3 regions of the Kitasatospora sp. NPDC101447 genome follow, and region 3 is predicted to be linked to each of the others. Evidence: riboswitches for the same ligand, from Rfam matches in the RefSeq annotation. Region 3 holds a riboswitch; each other region holds the start of a gene.
What was found. Region 3 has a riboswitch for S-adenosylmethionine ahead of ACIRST_RS13470 (aminotransferase class V-fold PLP-dependent enzyme). Riboswitches for the same ligand answer to the same signal wherever they lie in the genome.
Positions count from the first base shown of each region.

Region 1: linked by a shared signal. The riboswitch ahead of ACIRST_RS03590 (IclR family transcriptional regulator) and the one ahead of ACIRST_RS13470 (aminotransferase class V-fold PLP-dependent enzyme) in region 3 are both predicted to bind S-adenosylmethionine.
Region 2: linked by a shared signal. The riboswitch ahead of thrC (threonine synthase) and the one ahead of ACIRST_RS13470 (aminotransferase class V-fold PLP-dependent enzyme) in region 3 are both predicted to bind S-adenosylmethionine.

Region 1 covers NZ_JBIWNL010000002.1:235,031-239,174, reverse strand. The annotation lists gene ACIRST_RS03600 (hypothetical protein) at 1-101, opposite strand, end outside; gene ACIRST_RS03595 (LPXTG cell wall anchor domain-containing protein) at 213-989, opposite strand; gene ACIRST_RS03590 (IclR family transcriptional regulator) at 1,319-2,032, opposite strand; SAM riboswitch class I at 2,232-2,374, opposite strand; gene ACIRST_RS03585 (hypothetical protein) at 2,532-2,960, opposite strand; gene ACIRST_RS03580 (sulfatase-like hydrolase/transferase) at 3,210-4,144, opposite strand, start outside.
Region 2 covers NZ_JBIWNL010000037.1:73,392-77,535, forward strand. The annotation lists gene groL (chaperonin GroEL) at 1-11, opposite strand, end outside; gene ACIRST_RS34545 (cold-shock protein) at 347-550, opposite strand; gene ACIRST_RS34550 (ubiquitin-like small modifier protein 1) at 1,089-1,367, opposite strand; gene thrC (threonine synthase) at 1,436-2,716, opposite strand; SAM riboswitch class I at 2,733-2,868, opposite strand; gene ACIRST_RS34560 (glucosyl-3-phosphoglycerate synthase) at 3,016-4,044, shown strand; gene ACIRST_RS34565 (trehalose-6-phosphate synthase) at 4,083-4,144, shown strand, end outside.
Region 3 covers NZ_JBIWNL010000007.1:217,918-222,061, reverse strand. The annotation lists gene ACIRST_RS13475 (Lrp/AsnC family transcriptional regulator) at 1-224, shown strand, start outside; gene ACIRST_RS13470 (aminotransferase class V-fold PLP-dependent enzyme) at 263-1,633, opposite strand; SAM riboswitch class IV at 1,685-1,803, opposite strand; gene trpD (anthranilate phosphoribosyltransferase) at 1,913-2,989, opposite strand; gene ACIRST_RS13460 (hypothetical protein) at 3,109-3,534, opposite strand; gene ACIRST_RS13455 (heme-copper oxidase subunit III) at 3,931-4,144, shown strand, end outside.

The DNA.
Region 1 (4,144 bases), on a different contig from region 3:
GCCAGCACCAGGGTGCCGTACGGGGTGATCACCACCGCCCGCTGGTCGAAGTCGGCGTCCTTGCCGGTCACCGTGATCCGCCAGGATCCATCGACGAACATCTCACTCCCCTTCCGTGGACGGCCCGGCGGCACAGGCCGTCAAATGCCGTGGGGCCCCGAGGTCCGGTGTTCCCGGACCCCGGCGCCGCGATCGCCCCGATCGGTGCTCGGTCAGGCGCGGCGCTTGGCCGCGACCTTGCGGGCGGCGAACACCAGGCCCGCACCGGCGGCCAGCACGGCGCCGCCGGCCAGGGCGAGCGGGGTGTTGTCCCCGCCACCGGTCTGGGCCAGCGCCGGGGCGGTGCCGGTCGCGCTGGGCATGGCGGACGGCGTGGCCGACGGGGTGGTGGTCGGGGTGCCGGTCGGGGCCGGGGTGGTGGCCGACGGCGTGGCGCTCGGCGAGGCCGGGACCGACTTGATCGGGGTCGGGACCGGGGTCGCCGGGACGGAGGGGGTGGTGGTCGGGGTGCCGGTCGGGGCCGGGGTGGTGGCCGACGGCGTGGCGCTCGGCGAGGCCGGGACCGACTTGGTCGGGGTCGGGACCGGGGTCGCCGGGACGGAGGGGGTGGTGGTCGGGGTGCCGGTCGGCGTCGGGGTGGCGGACGGGCACAGCGGAACGTCCGCGACCTTCTTGTCCACGTGGGTGTCCGCCAGGGTGTAGCGCCAGGTGTCGCCCTTGCCCGAGTAGCTGACGGTCAGCTTGACGGTGGCGTTGGCGTCGATGCGGCCGTGGTACTCCTCGGAGCCGCCGACCAGGCTCAGGGTGTAGTCGCCGGCGGCCTTGTAGCGATTGCCGAGGACGAGCTCGACGTGGCCGGCGTCCGCCCGGCAGCCGACCTCCAGCGAGGCGTCGCTCGGCTTCCAGGCGAAGGCGGTCCCGGTGCCCGCCAGTGCGAGGGCGGCGACCGCACCCCCGGTGACCACGGCCGCCCGGCGTACGTGCTTCATCTGTGCTTCTCTCCTGTGGAGTTCGTGGAGCAGGGAACGCCTCGCGCGCGCCCCGGGGGGAGATCGGAGGAGCGCGCGAGGCGGCGAGCCCGGACCGCCGCCGGCCGCCGTGGCGGCGGCGGGTGACGGCGGTGCAACGCGGCCCCCGACCCCTGCACGGATGGCGTGCCGTGTTCGGTTCACCCCGTTCCCGGTGTCGCCGGCCGCCGCCTCCTCCCGGCCCGCGCCAGAGGACCGCGCGTCCGGGCAGCGCGAGGCCGGACGGGGCGAAGCCGGGCAGCGCGAAGCCGAACGGCGCGAAGCCGGGCAGGCGCGGCCCGGTGAACCGGTCAGGTGTGGCGCAGGGCCTCGGTGAGCCGGTGGGCCGCCTCGACGACCGCCTGGGAGAGCTGGGCTCCAGGGTGCCGGGTGAGCCGCTCGATCGGGCCGGAGACCGACACCGCGGCCACCACCCGGTTGGAGGGGCCGCGGACGGGCGCGGACACGGAGGCGACCCCGAGTTCACGCTCGCCGATGGACTGGGCCCAGCCGCGCCGCCGGACCCCGCTCAGCGCGGTGGCGGTGAAGCGGGCGCCCTGCAGCCCGCGGTGCAGCCGCTCGGGCTCCTCCCAGGCGAGCAGGACCTGGGCGGCCGCACCGACCTTCATCGGGAGGGTGACCCCCACCGGTACGGTGTCGCGCAGGCCGGAGAGGCGCTCGGCGGCGGCCACGCAGATCCGGATCTCGCCCTGGCGGCGGTAGAGCTGGGCGCTCTCGCCGGTCACGTCGCGCAGGTGGGCGAGGACGGAGCCGGCTGCGGCCAGCAGTCGGTCCTCCCCGGCGGCCGCCGAGAGCTCGGTGAGCCGGGGGCCGAGGATGAACCGGCCCTGCATGTCCCTGGTGACCAGCCGGTGGTGTTCGAGTGCCACGGCGAGCCGGTGGGCGGTGGGCCGGGCCAGGCCGGTGGCGGTGACGAGTCCGGCCAGGGTGGCGGGACCTGCCTCCAGGGTGCCGAGGATCGAGGTGACCTTGTCGAGCACGCCGACGCCGCTCGTGTTGTCCATGGATGGGTACTCCGTCTCGAATCCCGTGAGCGGCGGGTGGGCTTCGCTCACGGGGGCTCCCGGACGGGGAGCCGGGGGGTGGTCAGCGAGGACGGGCCGGAGAAGTCGGCCGATTGCCTGCGCCGGGCACGAGACGGGTACGCGGAAGGGCCGGGGCGGGAAGCGCCCGGGCGAAGGACAGCACAGAGAGCACCGTGTCTCCTCATCTTTCCCGCGCCACAGTGGCGACAGGCCGGAGTTGGCACTGCCCCCGCACGGCACGGCGCGTACTTCGGACGCCGGGTCGAACGGGGAGTTGCCGGGGCTTCGTAGGGCCGGTCCCTCCACCCCTCTGGATGATTCGCGAGGAACGATACAAGATGCCCCGGGCCGCCCGCCAAGCCTCCCCCTCCACTCGCCCTCCGCTCGCCCTCCACTCCCCTCCCCCGGACGCGATCGGGCCGGCCACGCGGTGGTGGCCGGCCCGGGGGTTCCTACGGGCCGTCGGCCCGTCGGGTGGTCAGCTCGCCTTCTTCGTGGTGCCGACGCACAGCGCCCAGATGACGAAGGCGTCGAGCGCGATCAGGACGATGGCCCAGAGCGGGTAGTAGGGCAGCCACAGGAAGTTGGCGATCATGCTCAGGCCGGCGACGGCGACACCGACGACCCGGGCCCAGGGAGCACCGCTGAACAGCGCCACGCCCGCCAGCACCAGGACGACCCCGACGATGACGTGGATCCAGCCCCACCCTTCGGTGTTCATCGAGTAGACGTAGTGCCGGGTGACGACGATCAGGCTGTCCTTGGTGATGGCGGCGATCCCCTGGAACACCGCCATGATGCCGCCGGCGATCATCATGACCCCGGCGAAGATGGTCCACCCGGTCGCGAAGGGACGGGGTTCGGGGGCGTGGGTGCTGGGGCCGGCCCCGGCAACACTGCTGGTCATGACATTGACTCCTTCGGTGGCAACCGCCTCTCGGGCAACGGGAGACGGGAGGGGCGGGCAGCCGGGCGGTGGGGCCCGGCTGCTCGCATGACGACCGCCTGGAAGGGAACAGAAGTCCTACGTTCACGGTAGGGCCGGACTCCCGTCCTGTCGTGCGCGGACCGCGACGAGGTCACGGACCGTGACGCCGCGTCCGTGGGGTCGGCCACGACGTCGGCCACCGGTCCGGCCACGAGGTCGGCCACGGGTTCACCCGCGGGCCGCGGCGCCGGCGGGCACGGGACGGTCGGTGTCGCCGTGCCAGGTGGGCCAGCCGAGCAGCCGGGGGCGTTCGGTGACCCACGCGCGGGTGTCGGCGCCGACCTCCGCGGTGATGAGGTCCTCCAGCCGGGCGCTGTACCGGGCGACGAGGTCGCGGTGGGCCGGATCGGCCGCGAGGTTGCGCACCTCGCCGGGGTCCTCCTCCCGGTCGTAGAGCACCACGTCGTTCTGCGCGTACAGCGCCTCGGGGCTGGTCGGGCGATTGGGCCGGAGCGGGGAGAAGTAGCGCCCGAAGCTGTACCGCCGGTCGAGGTAGCCGCGCAGGAAGCCGCGCTTGTCCCAGTCCGGGCGCAGCTCCCCCGACTGGATGCGCTGCTGGGCCTGCGGGTCGGCGAACTCGAACCAGAACCCGGCGTCCAGGGCGGTGATCGACTCGACGGCGGTGAGCACGCCCTCGCGGACCTCCCCGCCCTCCAGCACCGGTGACAAGGAGTGACCGTGCAGGTCGGGGAAGCGGGAGGCGGCGGCCGCCCGGTCCAGGCCCGCGAACTCCAGCAGGGTGGGCGCGATGTCGACCGCGGAGGCGAGCGCGTCGGTGCGGCCGCCGCCGGGCGCGTCCGGGTGGCACAGCACGAACGGGACGTGGAAGTTCTCGTCGTAGAGCAGGTTGCCCTTCTGGCGCAGGCCGTGGGAGCCGGCCATCTCGCCGTGGTCGGAGGTGAACACGACCACCGTCCGGTCAGCCTGGCCGGAGGCCTGCAGCGCGTCGAGCACGAGGTCGATGCTGCGGTCGACGTCCCGGATGGCGTTGAGGTAGAAGTTCAGGCCGTCGTACCAGTGCCGGTCGTCGGCCACCGGACCGAACACCGTGTCGAGCATGCGCGCGAACTCCGCCACCGCCGGCGCGGCGCCGGAGAGGTCGT
Region 2 (4,144 bases), on a different contig from region 3:
ATCTTGGCCATCAGAAGTGGTCCTCCGGGACACGGTCGACTGCTCGGACCAAGGGGTGCCCGCGACGGACGGCCCTGGTGTGCGGGGGTCTTTTCCCCTACCGCTCCCGGGGGCCTCACCGACCCGGTCCGCTGTCACTCTCACGCTGTGAGTGCTAACGCCAATGATTAGCACTCCGGGTGGTCGAGTGCAAGCCCAATCGCCAACCCGCGAGCCGCCGCTGGGACCACCCCCGGGGGCCGCCCGGGAACGGCGACGGGCCCGTACGACGCGTGTCGTACGGGCCCGTCGAGAAGCGAGCGGTCACCAGCCGTGGGCCGCGCCGAGCTCCTGGAGTCGGAAGGGGTCAGACCGCCGCGCGAACCATGTCCGCCTGCGGGCCCTTCTGTCCCTGGGAAATCTCGAACTCGACCCGCTGGCCCTCCTCAAGGGTGCGGTAGCCGTCCATCTGGATCGCGCTGTAGTGGACGAAGACGTCCGCACCACCGTCGACCGCGATAAAGCCGTAGCCCTTCTCCGCGTTGAACCACTTGACGGTGCCCTGAGCCATTCCGAACTCCCCTAGTGCTGTGCTGGCCCTTCACGCGCCCGCAGGTCGCGGGCCCGGGTTGGTTGACGGCCCACCCGGGGAACCCCCCCTGGGCGCGGCCGTGCACGCCGCAACCCTCCGCACGGAACGCCCAACGGGCTCCGGTGAGCGGGTGATTGCGTCGACCGCCGCTGAATGTATCCGGACCGAAGCCCTCTGCAACAGGGTCAACCGCCGGTAATTCCGCCCCGCCGGCAAGGGACAGGACGGGCCGAACCGGAAAAATCTCGGCATTCCACGCGGGACATAGCGGACGAATTACCCAAATCCCCGCGGTAATTCTGACATCGGCCTGACATGTTTCACGGCCCGGTCCCATCGGCCGGGCCCTGCCCGGCGGAACGCCGCGAACGGCCGAGAGGGAACCCCTGTTCCCAACCGAGCGACACTCTACTCCGACTCGACCCGGAAATATTCCCGCCGGAATGCAACCGGCCGCCCGTACATACGGAGAGCGGAATTCCGTACGTACGGGCGGCCGAATGGCGCGCGGGACGGCTCAGCAGCCGCCGGCCACCGCCGGAATGATCGAGACGCCGGCGCCGTCCTCGATCTCGGTCGCCAGGCCCTCGGCGAAGCGCACGTCGTCGTCGTTCACGTAGACGTTGACGAAACGGCGCAGCTTGCCGGTGTCGTCCAGGATGCGGGCGGAGATGCCCGCGTGGTTCTTCTCCAGGTCGGCGATGACCTCGCCCAGGGTGGCGCCCTCGGCGGTCACCTCGGCGGCGCCGCCGGTGTAGGTGCGCAGGATGGTGGGGATGCGGACGTTGGCGCTCATGACTCTCCTTGCGGGGGTGCGGCCCTGCGGGGCAGCGGTCGGGGCGGGCACGGGGCCGGCGGCGTGGTTCAGGCGGACGCGAGGCCGGCGGCGCGGAACGCGTCCAGCGTCGGGCGGATGACGGCGCTCATCCCGGCGTCGGAGACGGCGTCCAGGGTCTTCAGGCCGTCGCCGGTGTTGATCGCGACGGTCTCCTTGGCCGGGTCCAGCTGCCCGGTCTCGACCAGCTTCTTCAGCACGCCGACGGTCACCCCGCCCGCGGTCTCGGCGAAGATGCCCTCGGTCCGCGCCAGCAGCCGGATCGCCGCCACGACCTCGGCGTCCGTGACGTCCTCCACCGCGCCGCCCGTGCGGCGGGCGATGTCCAGCACGTACGGGCCGTCGGCCGGGTTGCCGATCGCCAGCGACTTGGCGATGGTGTCCGGCTTGACCGGCTTGATCACGTCCCGGCCGGCCTTGAAGGCGGCCGACACCGGGGAGCAGCCCTCGGCCTGGGCGCCGAAGACCCGGTACGGCCGGTCCTCGACCAGGCCGAGCTTGATCAGCTCCTGCAGCCCCTTGTCGATCTTCGTCAGCTGGGAGCCCGAGGCGATCGGGATCACGATCTGCTCCGGCAGCCGCCAGCCGAGCTGCTCGCAGATCTCGTACGCCAGCGTCTTGGAGCCCTCGCCGTAGTACGGCCGCAGGTTGACGTTGACGAAGCCCCAGCCCTCGCCGGCCGGGTCCCCGATCAGCTCCGAGCAGAAGCGGTTCACGTCGTCGTAGTTGCCCTCGATGCCGACCAGCTCGCCGCCGTACACCCCGGCCATGACGACCTTGCCCTGCTCCAGGTCGTGCGGGATGAACACGCAGGACCGGAAGCCGGCCCGGGCGGCCGCCGCGCCCACCGCACCGGCCAGGTTGCCGGTGGAGGAGCAGGACAGCGTCGTGTAGCCGAACGCCCGCGCCGCCTCGATGGCGCAGGCCACCACGCGGTCCTTGAACGAGTGCGTCGGGTTCCCGGAGTCGTCCTTGATGTGCAGCTGCGCGGTGAAGCCGAGCTCGCGGCCCAGATTGTCCGCCTTCACCAGCGGGGTCCAGCCCGGGTTCAGGTTGGGCTTGGACGCGACGTCGGCCGGCACCGGCAGCAGCGGCGCGTACCGCCAGACCGAAGTCGGGCCGGCCTCGATCCGCTTGCGCAGCTCCTCGGCGCCCTCGCTGCCGAACTCGTAGGCGATCTCCAGCGGGCCGAAGCACTCCAGGCACGCGAAGCTGGGACCGAGCGGGAAGCGGGTTCCGCACTCCCGACAGGACAGGGCGGCAGCGGGGCCGAGGTCCACGGAAACTGGTGCGGCAGTGTCGATAGCCATGACGGCGAGGCCTCTCTCCTCATCTTCCCCGCAGCGCGGACGCGCCACAGGCCGGAATTGGCACCTGTCCCGCCGGGGCCTGTCGTCGACAGCCGCGCGAGAAGGTTGCCGGGACGTCAACGGGCCGTTCCCTCAGTCCCTCTGGATGAGCTTGTGAAATTGTGGTGGTGCTCGACGGCGACCCCGGCGTGCATGGGTCCTACCGCTGTACGAAGACTGTATCCGAAGGCGCCAATCCTGAACGGGACCGTCCGCCACGCGAGATGACCCGTCCCACCCGACCCGCCGAGGAGACTTCCGTGCCCGCCGAACCGACTCCCGAGCTCCTCCCGCAGGCGGCGTCCTGGCTGCGCCGCCGCTCCTGGAGCGCGGCCGACCGGCCGGTCGACACCCTCCTCGCGGCCAAGGAACGCACCGGCCGCACGATCAGCGTCGTCCTCCCCGCCTTGGACGAGGAGGCCACCGTCGGCGACATCGTCCGCACCGTCCGCCGCGAGCTGATGGAACGCCTCCCGCTGGTCGACGAACTCGTCGTGGTCGACTCCGGCTCCACCGACGCCACGGCCGAGGCCGCCGCCGAGGCCGGCGCCCGGGTGGAGCACCGCGACGCCATCCTGCCCCGGCTGCCCGCCGCCCCCGGCAAGGGCGAGGTGCTCTGGCGCTCGCTGCTGGTCACCCGCGGCGACATCGTCTGCTTCGTGGACGCCGACCTGCGCGAGTTCGACCCGGCCTTCGTCTCCGGCATCGTCGGGCCGCTGCTGACCGACGAGTCCATCCAGCTGGTCAAGGCCATGTACGACCGCCCCCTCGAAGTCGCACTGAGCGGCTCCGCCGCGGGGGACCGCGCCGCCGTCCTCCCGGCCGGCGGCGGCCGGGTCACCGAACTCGTCGCCCGCCCCCTCCTCAACCTGCACTGGCCGGAACTCGCCGGCTTCGTCCAACCCCTCGGCGGCGAGTACGCGGCCCGCCGCTCACTGCTCGAACGGCTGCCCTTCCCCACCGGCTACGGCGTCGAACTCGGCCTGCTCGTCGACGCGTTGGAGCTGGTCGGCCTGGACGCCCTGGCCCAGGTGGACGTCGGCGTCCGGCACCACCGCCACCAGGACGGCCAGGCCCTCGGCCGGATGGCCGCCACCATCTACCGCACCGCGCTCGAACGCCTCGACCGCGCCCACCGGCTCAAGGCCTCCGCCGACCTGGTCCGCCCGGAGCTCACCCAGTTCGCCCGCGACCCGGAGACCCGCGCCTTCCTCGCCCACACCCACCCGGTGACCGCCCTGGAACGCCCCCCGATGCACACCGTCCCCGAATACGCCACCCACCGATGACGGGTTTGCCACGCCGAGCGCCCGGCAACATGCCAACCATGGGCGATCTCACGACCGAACGTTCGAGTGCGACCGGCACCGCCCCCGTCCTGGTGGCCTC
Region 3 (4,144 bases):
AGGCCATCGCTTCCATCGAGGGCGTCAGCGAGGTGTACTCGGTGACCGGTGGATACGACCTGGTGGCGATGGTCCGGGTGCGCCGCCACGACGACCTGGCCGAGGTCATCCCGGGCCGGCTCAACAAGGTCCCCGGCGTGGCCCACACCGAGACCCAGATCGCCTTCCGCACCTACTCCCAGCACGACCTGGAGGCGGCCTTCGCCCTCGGCCTGGACGAGTAGCGGGGCCCCCGGGCTCAGCCCTCCCGACGCGCGCGGGCTCAGCCCTCCCGGCGGGTGTCCGCGACGCAACGCCCGCCCTCGTTGCGGTAGTTCCACGCCGCGCCGTCCGTGACCAGCTCGCGGACGGCGGTGAGGAAGCGGTCGATGTGCTCGTCCGGGGTCCCGGCGCCGAAGCTGACCCGGATGGCGTTCAGGCTGCGCTCGCCCGGCAGCGAGGGGTCCGGAGCGCCGCAGCTGGACTCGACGGCGGTGGCCTCGTCGTCCAGCAGGGTCCGCACCAGCGGGTGGGCGCAGAAGAGGCCGTCGCGCACCCCGATGCCGTACTCGGCGGACAGCGCGGCCGAGAAGTGCGAGCTGTTCCAGCCCCGGACGACGAAGGACAGCACGCCCACCCGGGCCGAGCCGGCGCCGAACAGGTTCAGCACCTTGACCTGCGGGACCTCCGCCAGCCCGGCGGTCAGCCGGTCGACCAGCTGCCGCTCACGGGCCTCCAGGGCGTCGAAGCCGGCCTCGCCCAGGGCGCGGCAGGCCGAGGCGATCGCGTAGGCGCCGATGACGTTCGGCGAGCCGGCCTCGTGCCGGGCCGGGCCGGTCTGCCACTGCACGGCCACCGAGCCGTCCGTCTCCCGGGCCACCGTGCGGGTCGCCCCGCCGCCGGCCAGGTACGGCTCGGCCGCGTCCAGCCAGTCCGCCCGGCCGGCCAGCACCCCGGCGCCGAACGGCGCGTAGATCTTGTGGCCGGAGAAGGCGATCCAGTCGACGTCCAGCTCGCGCACCGAGACCCGGTGGTGCGGGGCCAGCTGGGCCGCGTCCAGCACCACCCGGGCGCCGTGCCGGTGCGCCGTCCCGGTCAGCTCGGCGACTGGCCACAGCTCGCCGGTCACGTTGGAGGCGCCGGTGACGCAGAGCAGCTTGGGGCCCTCGGGCGCCTCGGCGAGCGCGGCGTCCAGGGCGGCCACCGCCTCGGCCCGGGAGCGCGGCGCGCGCAGGTAGGTCACGTCCAGTCCGGCGTGCGCCCAGGGCAGCAGCGAGGCGTGGTGCTCGGTCTCGAAGGCGAACACCCGGGTGCCGGCCGGAACGGCGGCGGCCAGCAGGTTGAGCGAGTCGGTGGTGGCCCGGGTGAAAACGACCTGGTCGCCCTCGCGCAGGTCGAGGAACTCGGCGACGGTGCGGCGGCTCTGCTCGAAGAGGTCGGTGGACAGCTGCGAGAGGTACCCGGCGCCGCGGTGCACGCTGCCGTAGTACGGCGCGTAGGCCGCGACGTCGTCCCAGACCCGCTGCAGTGCCGGCGCGCTGGCCGCGTAGTCGAGCGCCGCGTAGCCGACCTTCTCACCGCTGGCGAGCGGGACCTGGACGTCGGAGCCGAGCACGGCGAGCGGGGCGGTGGTCTCGGTGGCGAGAGAGGACATGAGGATGCACTCCTTCAGGGGCCTGGGACCCCGGGAGTGCCACTCGTCGGGTGTCCGCGCTTGTCGCACGGACGGTTTGCCGTGGCGACCCGGTCCTCACCCAGGGCACCCCGCCACGGACGGAGGGTTGCCGGACAGCAAGCTGGGGCTTGACGCTGTCACTCATGACCTGGCGCCGACTCTAGGGTCGCGTCCGGCGGGCGGTCAAACGGGCATCCACCATCCGGACAGCCGGGGAGCCCGCGCCGGAGTTTCCGACACGGGCTCCCAACCACCGCTTCAGTTACGGCTGGTGGCCTCCGACCAGCGCCGCAGCAGCTCCTGTGCGACGCCGGAGTCGATGGCCTCCGCCGCCCGCGCCATGCCCGCCGCGAGCTGCTCGGCCAGCGGCGCGTCGCCCAGGTCGAGCGCGACCAGCGCCGCCGCCGTGTTCAGCAGGACGGCGTCCCGCACCGGCCCGCGCTCGCCCGCCAGCAGACGGCGCGCGACCTCCGCGTTGTACGCCGGGTCCCCGCCGCGCAGCGACTCGATGCCGACCAGCTCGATGCCGACCTCCCGCGGGTCGAAGGAGGTCTCGGTGACCACCCCGTCGCGCACCACCCACACCCGCGAGGTCGTGGTGATGGTCAGTTCGTCCAGCCCGTCGTCGCCGCGGAAGACCAGCGCCGTCGAGCCGCGCCGGGCGAGCACCCCGGCGATCAGCCCGGACAGCCGGGTGTCGAAGCAGCCGATGGCGTGGGAGGTGACCTTGGCCGGGTTGGTCAGCGGGCCGAGGATGTTGAAGGCGGTCGGCACCCCGAGGTCGCGCCGCGCGGTGGCGGCGTGCCGCATCGAGGGGTGGAACTTCGCCGCGAAGCAGAAGGTGAGGCCGACCTCCTCGGCCACCTCGGCGACCCGCCGGGCGGAGAGGTCCAGCGCCACCCCGAGCTTCTCCAGCACGTCCGAGGACCCGGTGGAGGAGGAGGCGGCCCGGTTGCCGTGCTTGACCACCTTGGCACCGGCCGCCGCCGCGACGATCGCCGACATCGTGGAGATGTTGACGGTCTTCGCCCGGTCGCCGCCGGTGCCGACGATGTCCACCGCCGGGCCGGCGATGTCCAGCGGCTCGGCGTGCGCGTACATCGCGTCGACCAGACCGGTGACCTCGTCGACCGTCTCGCCCTTGGACCGCAGCGCGATCATGAAGCCGGCCACCTGGGCGGGGGAGGCCTCGCCGCTCATGATCCGGTCCATCGCCCACGCGGTGGACGAGCGGTCGAGGTCCTCCCCCTTCAACAGGGCCGTCAGGAGATCCGGCCAGGAGCGGACCACCTGCGCGGGGTCGCTACCGCCGTTCGCAGGGTTCACGTTCACCATGGCTGACTCCAGCTGTCGTCTGTCCCCCCGCTCCGGGGGGCGTCCGTACGGATGGAGCCAGCCTATCGAGCGGCAGGGCCCCCAGGGCCCCGTCTTCTCTAGTACTGAGACGCCGCCGCTCAGCGGGCGGCCGGCGCCCGCTTGGCCAGCCGGGCCCGCAGCAGGGTGGCGACCGCCCCGGCCAGCGCCACCGGGTCCACCGGGTGGGAGATCGCGGCGTCGGCCCGGCTCCAGGCGGCGAGCCAGGAGTCCTGCGGCCGGCCGATCAGCACCAGCACCGGCGGGCAGCCGTAGATCTCGTCCTTCAGCTGGCGCCCGAGCCCCAGCCCGCCGGCCGGGACCGCCTCGCCGTCCAGCACGCAGAGGTCCACGCCGCCCTTCTCCAGCGCCTTGAGCACCGCCGGGGTGGTCGCGCACTCCAGGTAGGACAGCTCCGGAAGATCCTCGGCGGGCCGACGGCCGAGTGCCGTCAGCACCTGCTCGCGGGTGTTGCGGTCGTCGCTGTAGACGAGGACGGTGAGCGTCTCATCGGTCGTGTACGCCATGGACCCTGCTCCCTCAAGTGTGATCCGGACCACGTTCGCCTGATCCGGATGCTACTCCCGATCACCCTCCGCCGAGTGCCCCTCGCGCACGTTCCTCCTCAAGCCGCCGCGCCCCGGTCTCACCCTCCTGGAGGACTGCCCGTCACCCGGACCCGCCCGGTCCACCCGTACGGCCGACCCCCGGCCCGCTCCCCTACCTCCGGCCGCTGCTCCGACCGTGCATCGACGCGCCGGGCAACGGGGTCGTAGAGTGCCCCGAGGAACCGTCAGAAAAGGGACACGCCGCTGCTCAGCCCCCGTACACCCACCCCGTCGGCCCCCAAGCGGGCATACCGCACGCACCGGACACTCCGAGGGACACCCCCCGGCGTGAAGACGGAATAAGGGACCGACATAATGTCCGTCGTGGCGACAGCAACAGCAGTAGAAACCGGGCACGCGCACGGATCGGTCAACCGGCCGAACATGGTCAGCGTCGGAACGATCGTCTGGCTCAGTTCCGAGTTGATGTTCTTCGCGGCCCTCTTCGCGATGTACTTCACGCTCCGCTCCGTCAAGGGAGCCGAGTTCTGGACCGAGAAGGCCCACGCCCTCAACGTGGCGTTCTCCT